Linked DNA regions of Rhodopirellula baltica SH 1. The protein of the gene in region 1 interacts with the protein of each later gene in a pairwise test. Links are inferred from orthologs where the notes say so. Each region holds a gene or a part of one and is shown on either strand. Other genes may lie near its edges.

What was found. Proteins that work in one complex are often made in the same cells at the same time.
Region 2: the proteins of RB_RS24855 (region 1) and RB_RS00675 interact in binary tests that used the Escherichia coli proteins (3 or more experiments, as listed by UniProt). The link is inferred for Rhodopirellula baltica SH 1 from one-to-one orthologs.
Region 3: the proteins of RB_RS24855 (region 1) and secA interact in binary tests that used the Escherichia coli proteins (3 or more experiments, as listed by UniProt). The link is inferred for Rhodopirellula baltica SH 1 from one-to-one orthologs.

What each region holds. Positions count from the first base shown.
Region 1 is NC_005027.1:6,444,140-6,446,918, reverse strand. Bases 58-2,765 are described here. They hold RB_RS24855 (acyl-CoA thioesterase), read right to left. Parts: upstream 1,754-2,765; coding sequence 1,361-1,753; downstream 58-1,360. Other genes in these bases: RB_RS24845 (ComEA family DNA-binding protein), read right to left, coding at 2,141-2,731; RB_RS24850 (metal-sulfur cluster assembly factor), read right to left, coding at 1,759-2,079; RB_RS24860 (ATP-grasp domain-containing protein), read right to left, coding at 202-1,347; RB_RS24865 (hypothetical protein), read left to right, coding at 58-197. In the rest of the region: more of RB_RS24865, read left to right, coding at 1-57.
Region 2 is NC_005027.1:157,705-160,621, reverse strand. Bases 72-2,917 are described here. They hold RB_RS00675 (acyl carrier protein), read right to left. Parts: upstream 1,695-2,917; coding sequence 1,449-1,694; downstream 72-1,448. Other genes in these bases: fabD (ACP S-malonyltransferase), read right to left, coding at 2,725-2,917; fabG (3-oxoacyl-[acyl-carrier-protein] reductase), read right to left, coding at 1,833-2,591; fabF (beta-ketoacyl-ACP synthase II), read right to left, coding at 72-1,004. Outside these bases: more of fabF, read right to left, coding at 1-71. UniProt on the Escherichia coli protein: Carrier of the growing fatty acid chain in fatty acid biosynthesis.
Region 3 is NC_005027.1:6,302,717-6,307,081, forward strand. The notes cover bases 72-4,365. They hold secA (preprotein translocase subunit SecA), read right to left. Parts: upstream 3,989-4,365; coding sequence 272-3,988; downstream 72-271. Other genes in these bases: RB_RS24355 (3-deoxy-D-manno-octulosonic acid transferase), read right to left, coding at 72-126; RB_RS24370 (Nif3-like dinuclear metal center hexameric protein), read right to left, coding at 4,059-4,365. Also shown: more of RB_RS24355, read right to left, coding at 1-71. UniProt on the Escherichia coli protein: Required for protein export, interacts with the SecYEG preprotein conducting channel.

The DNA of each region.
Region 1 (2,779 bases):
TCGCCATCGGTGCGGTGCTGACACTGATTGCTCGCGCATTCAAAGTCAGCCGCAACGAGGGTTTGTTGTCGCTGACAATTCTCTACGTCCCCGTCTTTGTGATCCGGCATTTCCGCGACAATTGGAAAGCGGCAATGACGGCGATCATCTGTGGCGGTTGTGCTGGCGGCTTCTTCGCCGCTGCTTCTCGCATGTGATGAATCAGGAGTCGCCATCCAGTGGCGGCTCGATTTGAACATCGCCTTCGGACGTCCAACGAATTTGATTTGTTCTAACTCGAAGTTGACGGCCAGTGATCCGTCGCTCGCCGCTCGTATCTGAATTCCGAACTGCTGACGGATTCCAAATCGAAGTCAAATTTTCGTTGATCATTTGCCGGATACCGATGTAAGACGTCGTCAGTCGCGGATTGATTTCAATCACGCAGTCGTCTTCCATTCGGTCCCCCAAGACAACATCGATCCCCAGGAAACCACGCAATGGTTCCGGCAGAGCACGCGTGACTTGCTCGGCAAGCGAGACGACTCGCGATTGCAGTTCGGTTTCAATCGGTCCACTGCCGCCGGTGTAGCAGACAGTGCAAACATCGGTTTGAATCGCATTGCCGGAATCATCTTCTCGCAACCGACAGTGCTGCCAAACCGCGGGACAGATGACTAGATCCGAAACTTCTATCGCTCCGCCCAACACCAACACAGATGCGGGCCGCCCCTCGATCCATGCTTGAACGAGATTGTTGCTTGGCATCGTTGAGCAAGCCGACTTCCAATCGTCGAAAACAACAATGGAATCGGAACCGCACCCGTCACGTGGCTTTCGCACCCAACGTTTCGCGTCCAAACCAATGGGACCAATTCCGTTTGATCGGCGTGCTTCACTCGCGGTGAGATTCGATTCCATCGCCCAGGTCTGCGGCGTTGGGATGGCATGTTCCATCAACCATTTCGCGGTGAACCATTTGTCACTGGCCATGCGAAGTGTTGCCAGGTCAGTGGCCAAAACATCGACTCCCGCCTCACGAAAAGTTTGAATCATCCCGCCGAGTTCATCATCGGTTTCGGGTGCAACAACGAGGGCGATGTCACAGGATTTGGCGATGGTCAACCATTGCTCTCGGACGTTTTCGCCGGATCGGAGCGGAATGCAAACAACCGAATCAGGCATTCGATCGACTCGCAAATTCAACCTGGGATCGATCGGCGTGACCACTTGGGCCCATTCGGCGAAATCGGTGACCAGTGCTCGCCACATCGCGAGACCTTCGCGGAGCAGCGAAGAAGAGATTTGATCCTCGTGCGTGGACGCCATCCCACCACCACACAGAAATTCGCCAACAAAGACTCGCATGCGGAGATCGCCGTCAGCGACTTTCCAGATTTGGCAAACGAGCCAGTTTGCCGGTTCGATCGACGCACGCGATTACCGAATCCGCTTCGACGATCAATTGGTCGCCACGATGAATCTGGTAAAGATGTCGCATTCGAACTTTGCGAATTTCGACCACGGTGGTCGTCAACTCCAACCAATCATCGAACTCGGCGGGAGCGAAATACTTCACGTTCATTTCGGCGACAACCAACATTCGGCCATCGTCTTCGATCGCTTTGTAGTTGTGCCCGAGATCGCGCAGCATCTCGACACGACCACGCTCGAAGTAATTCAGGTAGTTGGCATGGTGGACTCGACGTTGCCCATCGGTTTCCTGATAGGCCACGCGAAATCCGTACTTATGCGTGGGTAGCGAATCAGTCACCGCGGCTAAAAGATGCCGAGGTGATCGCGAGCTTCATCGGTCATGCAATCTGGAGTCCATGCTGGCTCCATGACGACCTTCACGTCACAAGTGTCGACCTCTTCGAGTGACTCAGCGGCGTTTTTGGTTCCTGCGACCAACTGAGGACCAGCTGGACACATGGGACTGGTCATCGTCATCTCAACATTGACGTCGTGACGGCCGTCCTCTTTTTCCTCACCGACTTGAACGACATACACCAATCCCAGGTCAACAATGTTGACGTACAACTCGGGATCGATGACCTCTTTGAGGGCTTCGCGGACTTTGTCTTCGGCCAGAGCCATTGGAATGCTCGTTGAATCACGTGGTTGGGAATCGTTTGCCGACGTCGACGTGTAGACGTGGTCAGTCAGAAAGTCGGCCGGAGGCGACTCTCGCGAGATGTTCATCATGGCTGCCAGCCCCGAAATCGTCAAACCGATCGGTCGGCGGATTGGCGATCGGGGGTGGATCAACGCTTCGCCCGTGCTTGGCTGAAGTCACCCTCAATCTCCGCTGATCAGATTGCTCCAATTGCTCCGCCGACACCGGCGCGGATCGCGTGACGTGAACCCATGGTCGCAGCGAATGCAATAATTTCGGCCCGACGCCGTGAACTGCCAACAAATCCTCGACCGATGCAAAAGGGCCATGAGATTCGCGATGCCGGACAACCCGATCGGCCAAATTAGGACCAATTCCTGGCAACAATGACAATTCACGAGCGTCAGACGAGTTCAGTCCGATGCTCAATTTGGCAGACGCTTCCGGCGATCGACCACCGGTTTCGCCCCCCGATCGCAACAAGGTCCTTTGCATCCAAGCGACCGCTGCGATCAAAACCAAGACGCTCATTCCCAACTGCAATCCGGAATGAGTCAGAACGCACGTTGTCCGATCAGCGTGCCCCGCGTCAGCAGCAGTCTGGTTCTGGCCTTCAGTGGCGAGTATCGACATTCCTGATCGAGCGTCCTTTGGTGGAAATCTTCTGCGAGCGTCTCGTCG
Region 2 (2,917 bases), 6.3 Mb from region 1 along the record:
AAAACGGTGTGGATCGCGCGAGTTTCTGCTTTGTCACCCAAAGGTGTGCTCGTCCCGTGAGCGTTAATATAATCAATTTCAGAGGCCGCGCGGCCACTGTCCTGAATCGCGGCTCGCATGGCAGCGGCGGCACCCAATCCTTCTGGATCAGGAGCGGTGATATGGCCCGCGTCGCTGGTTGTTCCATAGCCGAGGACTTCCGCGTAGATCTTTGCACCGCGAGCTTTCGCGTGCTCGAGTTCTTCGAAGACGAGCAGCCCTGCGCCTTCGGCCAAGACAAAACCATCGCGGTCAGAATCAAACGGACGGCTGGCCCGTTGAGGTTCGTCATTGCGGGTCGAAAGGGCTTTCATGTTTTGGAAAGCAGCCAAGCCCATGCGAGTGATCGCGGCTTCGGTTCCGCCGGTGATCACAACATCGGTTTCGCCACCACGGATACTGCGTAGAGCGTCTCCCATGGCGTTGGTTGCACTGGCACATGCGGTTGCGACCGCGTAGTTGGGGCCTTTGAGTCCATAGCGGATGGAGATGTTTCCCCCGGCGGCGTTGACCATCATCTTTGGGACGGTGAACGGGCTGACTCGGTCGGGGCCCTTGTTGAGCATTCGCTCGATTTGTTCTTCGATTTCGTTGAGGCCACCAATGCCCGAACCCAATATCACACCACAGCGTGTTCGGTCGGTTTTTTCCCAGTCGATGCCGGAATCCTGGACCGCTTGTGCACCAGCGTGAACGGCGAACTGAGTGAAACGATCCAGACGTTTGGCTTCTTTGGGTTCGACATGATCCGCAACATTGAAGTCAGGAATGTCGCCGCCAAAGTGAACCTTGTATTTCGACGTGTCCATGATGGACAACTCATGGATCCCGGACTTTCCGGCCAACAAGGCTGACCAAAGAGTTTCGACGTCGCAGCCCAAAGGTGTGACGGTACCCAAGCCGGTGATCACGACACGTCGTGACATGGAAGGATCGTAAGAAGGCGTTGAAGAAGCGTCCGTCATGAGCGTGGTGACGAATTAACGTGGTTGAGTGTTGAGAGAAGGGACCGCGGCACACGCGAGAGGCAACATAACAAAAAACGCCGCCAGCACCTTGTCAATATAACGAATTGACAGTGTGAAATGGCGGCGATGCAGTCTGCGTTGCGGATGATTGCGATTGGCGAAACATTGCCGGGTGACGCATGGTTTGACGTCGTGTCAAGCCGCTCGTTTGAGTGAGGGCAGACAAGGATCCGGCGATCGGTACAAACGCATGGGCACAAGCACGAATGGCTGGAGCACACACAGCTGGATTTTCACAATGGGCAAAACCGCGTCCGGCTTCGCCGCCATCGGTTGGGAGCCCCTCACGGATCTTGCAAGAAAGATCCCGCGAGGCGTTCCGTCATGTTCACGCTGCTATTGGACGAAGTGAATTTGTCCAACAAACAGGTTCACCGAAAACTAGGCGTCTTCGCCTTTTTCCTTTTCGATGAAATCGATTGCTTCGCCGACCTTTTGGATCTTTTCGGCGGAGTCATCTGGAATGCTGATGTCGAACTCTTCTTCGAGCTCCATCACCAATTCAACAGTGTCGAGCGAGTCGGCACCGAGGTCGTTGACGAACGATGTTTCGCGGGTGATTTTGTCTTTATCAACGCCGAGCTGTTCAGAAACAATGTCGACCACGCGTTCTTCGATAGACGCCATGGGCGTAACTCCGATTAAATGTCAGTTAATTCGAAAAGGGAAAGTGCAGATCTGTGGGGCAGGGCACAACCGAGGCGGCACTCCATAGCCGCTCGTGGCAGAACATAGGGGACGCAGCTAAAACGCGTCAATATGCCGTTAGCCGACCATTCCACCGTCAACGACGATGGTTTGCCCTGAAATGTAGCTGGCATCGCGACTGGCCAAGAACAATACCGCCGCGGCGACGTCCTCGGGTTGTCCAACTCGCTTGGCAGGGATTCGTTTCTTGACTTCTTCCAAAACGACTTCGCCAAGTTCCGCCGTCATTTCGCTCGCGATGAAACCGGGGGCAACCGCGTTGACGGTCACGCCTCGTGAGACGAGCTCTTTGCTCATCGTTCGCGTCATTCCAATCATGCCCGCTTTGCTGGCCGAGTAGTTGGCTTGACCGGGGTTGCCGATCAGGCCCGAGATACTGGCCATGTTGATGATTCGGCCGTACTTGCTCCGCCGCATCACTCCGGCGGCCGATCGGCAGCACACGAAGCAACTTGTCAGGTTGGTGGCGATGACGGAATCCCATTCTTCGTCGGACATGCCACGCATCAGTTTGTCGCGAGTGATCCCGGCGTTGTTGACCAGGATATCCAGACGACCGTGCTTTTTGTGAGTTCCCTCGATGGCTTCCGCGGCCGCTTTGCGATCGGTGACGTCGCATGGCAGTGCTTCGCCTTTTCCGCCGGCCGCTTCGATTTCGGCGACGGTGGCGGCCAGCTTCTCTGCATTGCGAGCGACGCAGACCACATGGGCTCCGTTTTGTCCCAGTGCGACGGCGACAGCGCGTCCGAGGCCTTGGCTGGCACCGGTGACGATGGCGACTTGATCTTTCAAATCAACCGACAGAGAGAGATCCATGGGGGCAGGTCTGTGGGGTTGGGAGGTTGGGGAAAGAATGGTGGCGAAACGCTAGCGTCGTTGCCAGCGTCGGTGGCGTTCGTAAGCGATTGTACGATGCCCTTGGAGGGTCATCTGATCTGATTTCACCAGGTCAGGGCTGGTCGCCGAAACCGTCGGTGGGTGTTTTGCGAGCGATCCGTTTGATCGTTCCTCGCAACACGCGACCGGTTCCTGCTTCCAAGAAACCATCCACTCCGTCACCGAGCATCGCGTTGATGGAGTCGTCCCAGCGGACTGGATTGACGACTTGGCGTGCCAGCAACTGGCGAATTTCATCAGCGGAG
Region 3 (4,365 bases), 140 kb from region 1 along the record:
GTCCGATGAAAGCCCCAACAGTTTTTGGCCGATGCCACGGCGATAGCGACCGTGGCGGATCATCCGATGCAGCACCAACGGCGAGACCGCGGTCAGTGCAGCGGCATAGGCGAAGTTGAGCCACATGATTGCCGTCCTTGGCGGGGAGTGGAACGTTGATGCCGGGTGTTTAAGCGGAGCGGCGCAAGCCGTCCGGTGGTTCGAAACCGGAGGGCTTGCGCCCTGCCGCTAGGATTTGAAACACAGGCTGGAAGCCTATGCCACTTTTTGATCAGCCGTCGCGACGCATGCAGCAGCTCTTGTACTTCTTGCCGCTGCCACAGGGGCACGGTGCGTTTCGACCAATCCGAGGCTCTTCGACTCGCACGGTGTCGACGCTGCCTTCGGCTCGTCCTTCGCTTCCCGCGGCGGCACGTTGTGCAGCGGTGTTGGATTCCATTTGGGCAGCTTGCTGAGCTGATCGGCCTGCTTCATGGGCGTCGTCATGACGCGTTCTCGCGTCGACCCACGTGCTGCGAATGAAGTCATCGTTAAAAGACTCCATGCGGAAAATGAGGTCGGTCACTCGTTCGCCGATTGAATCCCACATGGATTCAAACAGACGCATGCCTTCGCGTTTGTATTCGACCTTGGGGTCCATTTGGGCGTAGCCCTTCAATCCGACGCTGCTTCGCAAATGGTCCATCGTCAGCAAGTGGTTCTTCCACGAGTCGTCGACGATGTTCAGCAGGATCTGCCGTTCCATCCGACGCATCTCGGGGTGGAATTTGTCGTCGACGGCACCATTGACGGCCAAGGTCAGCTCGGCGCGGTTCATTCGCGAAAGGTCCTCGGCGGTGTTTCGATTGCCGAGTTCTTCTTGCAACCAAGTCGCCAAGGCTTCCAGTTTGCCGGATTGTCCGCTGGCAAGTGAGGCCGTTACATCAGCGTCGGCTCGACCGAACAGATCTTCGACTTTCTCGGCGGCTTGAGCGTGCATTCCACCAGAGGCACTGGCGGTTTGCTTGCTGTACTGAATCAATTGAACCTTCAGGTCGTCGCGGTTCAGTTTGACCTCATCGACGCTGAGTTCATGGTTGAAGCGACCGTGTACCCAATCGACCAAACCTTCACGGTCCAGCGAGACTTGGGCACCCTGTTTGTCAGTGAATCGCGAGATGCCGGTCAGGACCGGGTACTCGGCTTCTTTCTCGGTGTAGGCCGCTTCGGCACGTCGGTTGAGTTCCTCGGTAACCTTGCGACGATCTTCCACATCGCGGAATTCTTCCGGCGTGGTTTCGATTCCAAATTTATGGCGCATCCAGGCGCAAAGGACTCGAAGGCCATAGTCGGCCTCCAACAATGGTTCGCCTTCGCTCAGATCCGTCTCTTCGATTTGCTTGTGCGCGTGAGCGATCAACTCGTCGATCATCTCTTCGCGATCTTTGTTCTTCAGCTGGTGGTCTTGGTAATTCGTGCCCAAGTGAGTGTTGGCCCAAGTCGCCATGGCCTTCCAGTTCCACTCGTCTTCCATTGATTCAGGAAGGTTCTCTTCCACGGCTTCGGCGACGGTGACTTCGGAAGCACGTTCGGCTTGATCCTTCGCGTAGGTATCCGCCATTTCGAAATCCATGTTCTGGAAATCGCGTGCGTCCAATTGGCAACCCAACTTTCCGCCGGCGAAGGTCGAGAACGTGTCGACGCCGTAGTTGGGATCGAGGAACGTTTCGACTTGCGATTGAATTTCGTTGTGGATCAACGTCAGCAGCATCTCGCGAGAGCTGTGCCCGTCGAGAAGGTTTTGGCGATAGCGGTAAACGCGTTTGCGTTGTTCGTCCATCACTTCGTCGTACTCGAGCAGGCTCTTTCGAATTTCGAAGTTGCGTTCTTCGACCTTCTTTTGAGCCGCGGCGATTCGGCGAGTGACGAGGGATGATTCGATGGCTTCGCCTTCTTTCATGCCCATGCGTTCCATCATGCTTTTGACAAAGTCGCCAGCAAAGATCCGCATCAAGTCGTCTTCGAGTGACAAGAAGAAGCGGCTGCCGCCGGGATCGCCCTGACGACCGCAACGACCGCGAAGCTGCAAGTCAATTCGACGTGATTCGTGTCGCTCGGTACCGAGCACATACAGACCGCCGATTTCGCGAACGATCTTGCCTTCGGCACTCATGTTTTCGCGTTCGTCGATTTCGTCGACGAGCGCTTTCCATTCGGCGTCTGGCACTTCCAAACGCGTCGGGTATTTGTGTTGCAGTTGAGACCAGGCGAGTGTCTCGGGATTACCGCCCAAGATAATGTCGGTACCACGACCGGCCATGTTCGTTGCGATGGTGACCGCGCCGATCCGACCGGCTTGTGAAACAATGTCGGCTTCTCGGCCGTGTTGTTTCGCGTTCAGAACGTCGTGTTTGATGCCGCGGCGTTCCAGCAGTGCCGAGAGGCGTTCGCTCTTTTCGATGCTGACCGTACCGACCAGAACCGGACGACCGGCACGCTCGATCGCAACAATCTTTTCGTGAGAGAACGATTCGGTTTGCTTCTCGCCTTTGGGCAGCAGTTCAACGACTGAATCGGTTTCGGATTTGATGTTGCCCCAAATCTCCGTGCCGTCTTTCAGAACCACAACGTCCCATTTGTGAGTACGTTCGACGTCGTCGGCGATGGCTTTGAACTTGTCCTTTTCGGTCAAGTAAATCAAATCGGGATGCTCGATCCGTTGCAGTCCACGGTGCGTGGGAATCGCGACCACATCGAGTTTGTAGATCTTCCAGAATTCGTCGGCTTCGGTCATTGCCGTACCGGTCATCCCGGACAGCTTTTTGTACATCTTGAAGATGTTCTGCAGCGAAGCGGTGGCGAACGTTTGTGTTTCTTGCTTGATCGGCACGCCTTCTTTGGCTTCGACGGCTTGGTGCAAACCATCGCTCCACTGCCGTCCGTCCATCAATCGACCGGTGAACTCGTCGACGATGACGACCTGTTTGTCTTTGACGACGTAGTTGACGTCCAACTTGTACAGGTAATGTGCTTTGAGAGCGTTGTCGATCAGGTGCGGCCATTCCATGTTGCCCGCGGTGTAGAAGCTTTCCACGCCGGCCAATTCTTCGGCCGCACGAACGCCTTCATCGGTCAGCGTGACGTTGTGTTGTTTTTCGTCGACGGTGAAGTGTTCTTCCTTCTTCAATTGTCGAGCGACACGATCGGCTTCGCCATAACGCCCCAAATCCAAGTCGGCGGGTCCGCTGATGATCAGCGGCGTCCGAGCTTCATCGATCAGAATATTGTCAACTTCGTCAATGATGGCGTAGTTCAGTGGGCCTTGGCATTGTTGCACTTCACTTGGGAATCGATCGTCGCCCTTGGCGGCCGGACGCATGTTGTCACGCAAGTAATCGAAACCGAATTCGTTGTTGGTTCCGTATGTGATGTCGCACTGGTAGGCGGCTTGTTTCTCGCTGGTCGACATGCCGGACTGGATCGCATCGACGGTCAGGCCGAGGTTCATGTACAGCGGAGCCATCCATTCCATGTCACGACGGGCCAAGTAATCGTTGACCGTGATGACGTGAACGCCTTTGGCTTCCAAAGCGTTCAGGTAGGCGGGCAGGGTCGCGACCAGGGTTTTACCTTCCCCGGTGACCATTTCGCCGATCGCGCCAGAGTGCAGCACCATGCCACCGATCAACTGAACGTCGTAGTGACGCATTCCGAGGAATCGCTTGCCGCCTTCACGGCAAACCGCGAATGCCTCTTCCATGATGTCGTCTAGCGTTTCGCCTTCGCGAAGTCGCTTGCGGAACAAGACGGTTTGATCGCGAAGTTCCTCGTCGGACATCGCCGCGAACTTGGGTTCCATCGCCGTGATTCGGTCGGCGGATTCCTGCAGTTTCGCAACTTGTCGGGCATTGGCGGAGCCAAACACGCTGGTGGCCAGGCTGCCAACACGTTCGAACGTGCTACCGAAGACGAGGCCAAGGAGGTCCCAAAGACGTTCCAGGATGGACATAAAAGATCAAATCAGTGCGATTGGGGGTGTGAAAGCGTGCGGCTTGCGTAAACCATGCCAACTTCCAACGTTACGGGTTCAGAGAAATTGGGTCAACTGCGATCGGATCTCGTTCGCGTTGGCTACTACGGACCCAATTGCCCGACGGGTCCGGGGGCGACGAATCCTGGTCGCCGGCAAAGGTTTCGTGCAGGGGCTGGATCTCACGGAGCAGTTGTTCGGCCAGCGTTTCCATGGCGAAGCGTTCGCTGGCGTGGTGTCCGACCAAAGCCATCGTTAATCCCGTGTTTTCCGCCTCCAAACACGTGTGCAGGGTGGCTTCACCAGTCAGCAGCACGTCACATCCCTTTCGGCGGGCGGCACCAACGAACGAGCCT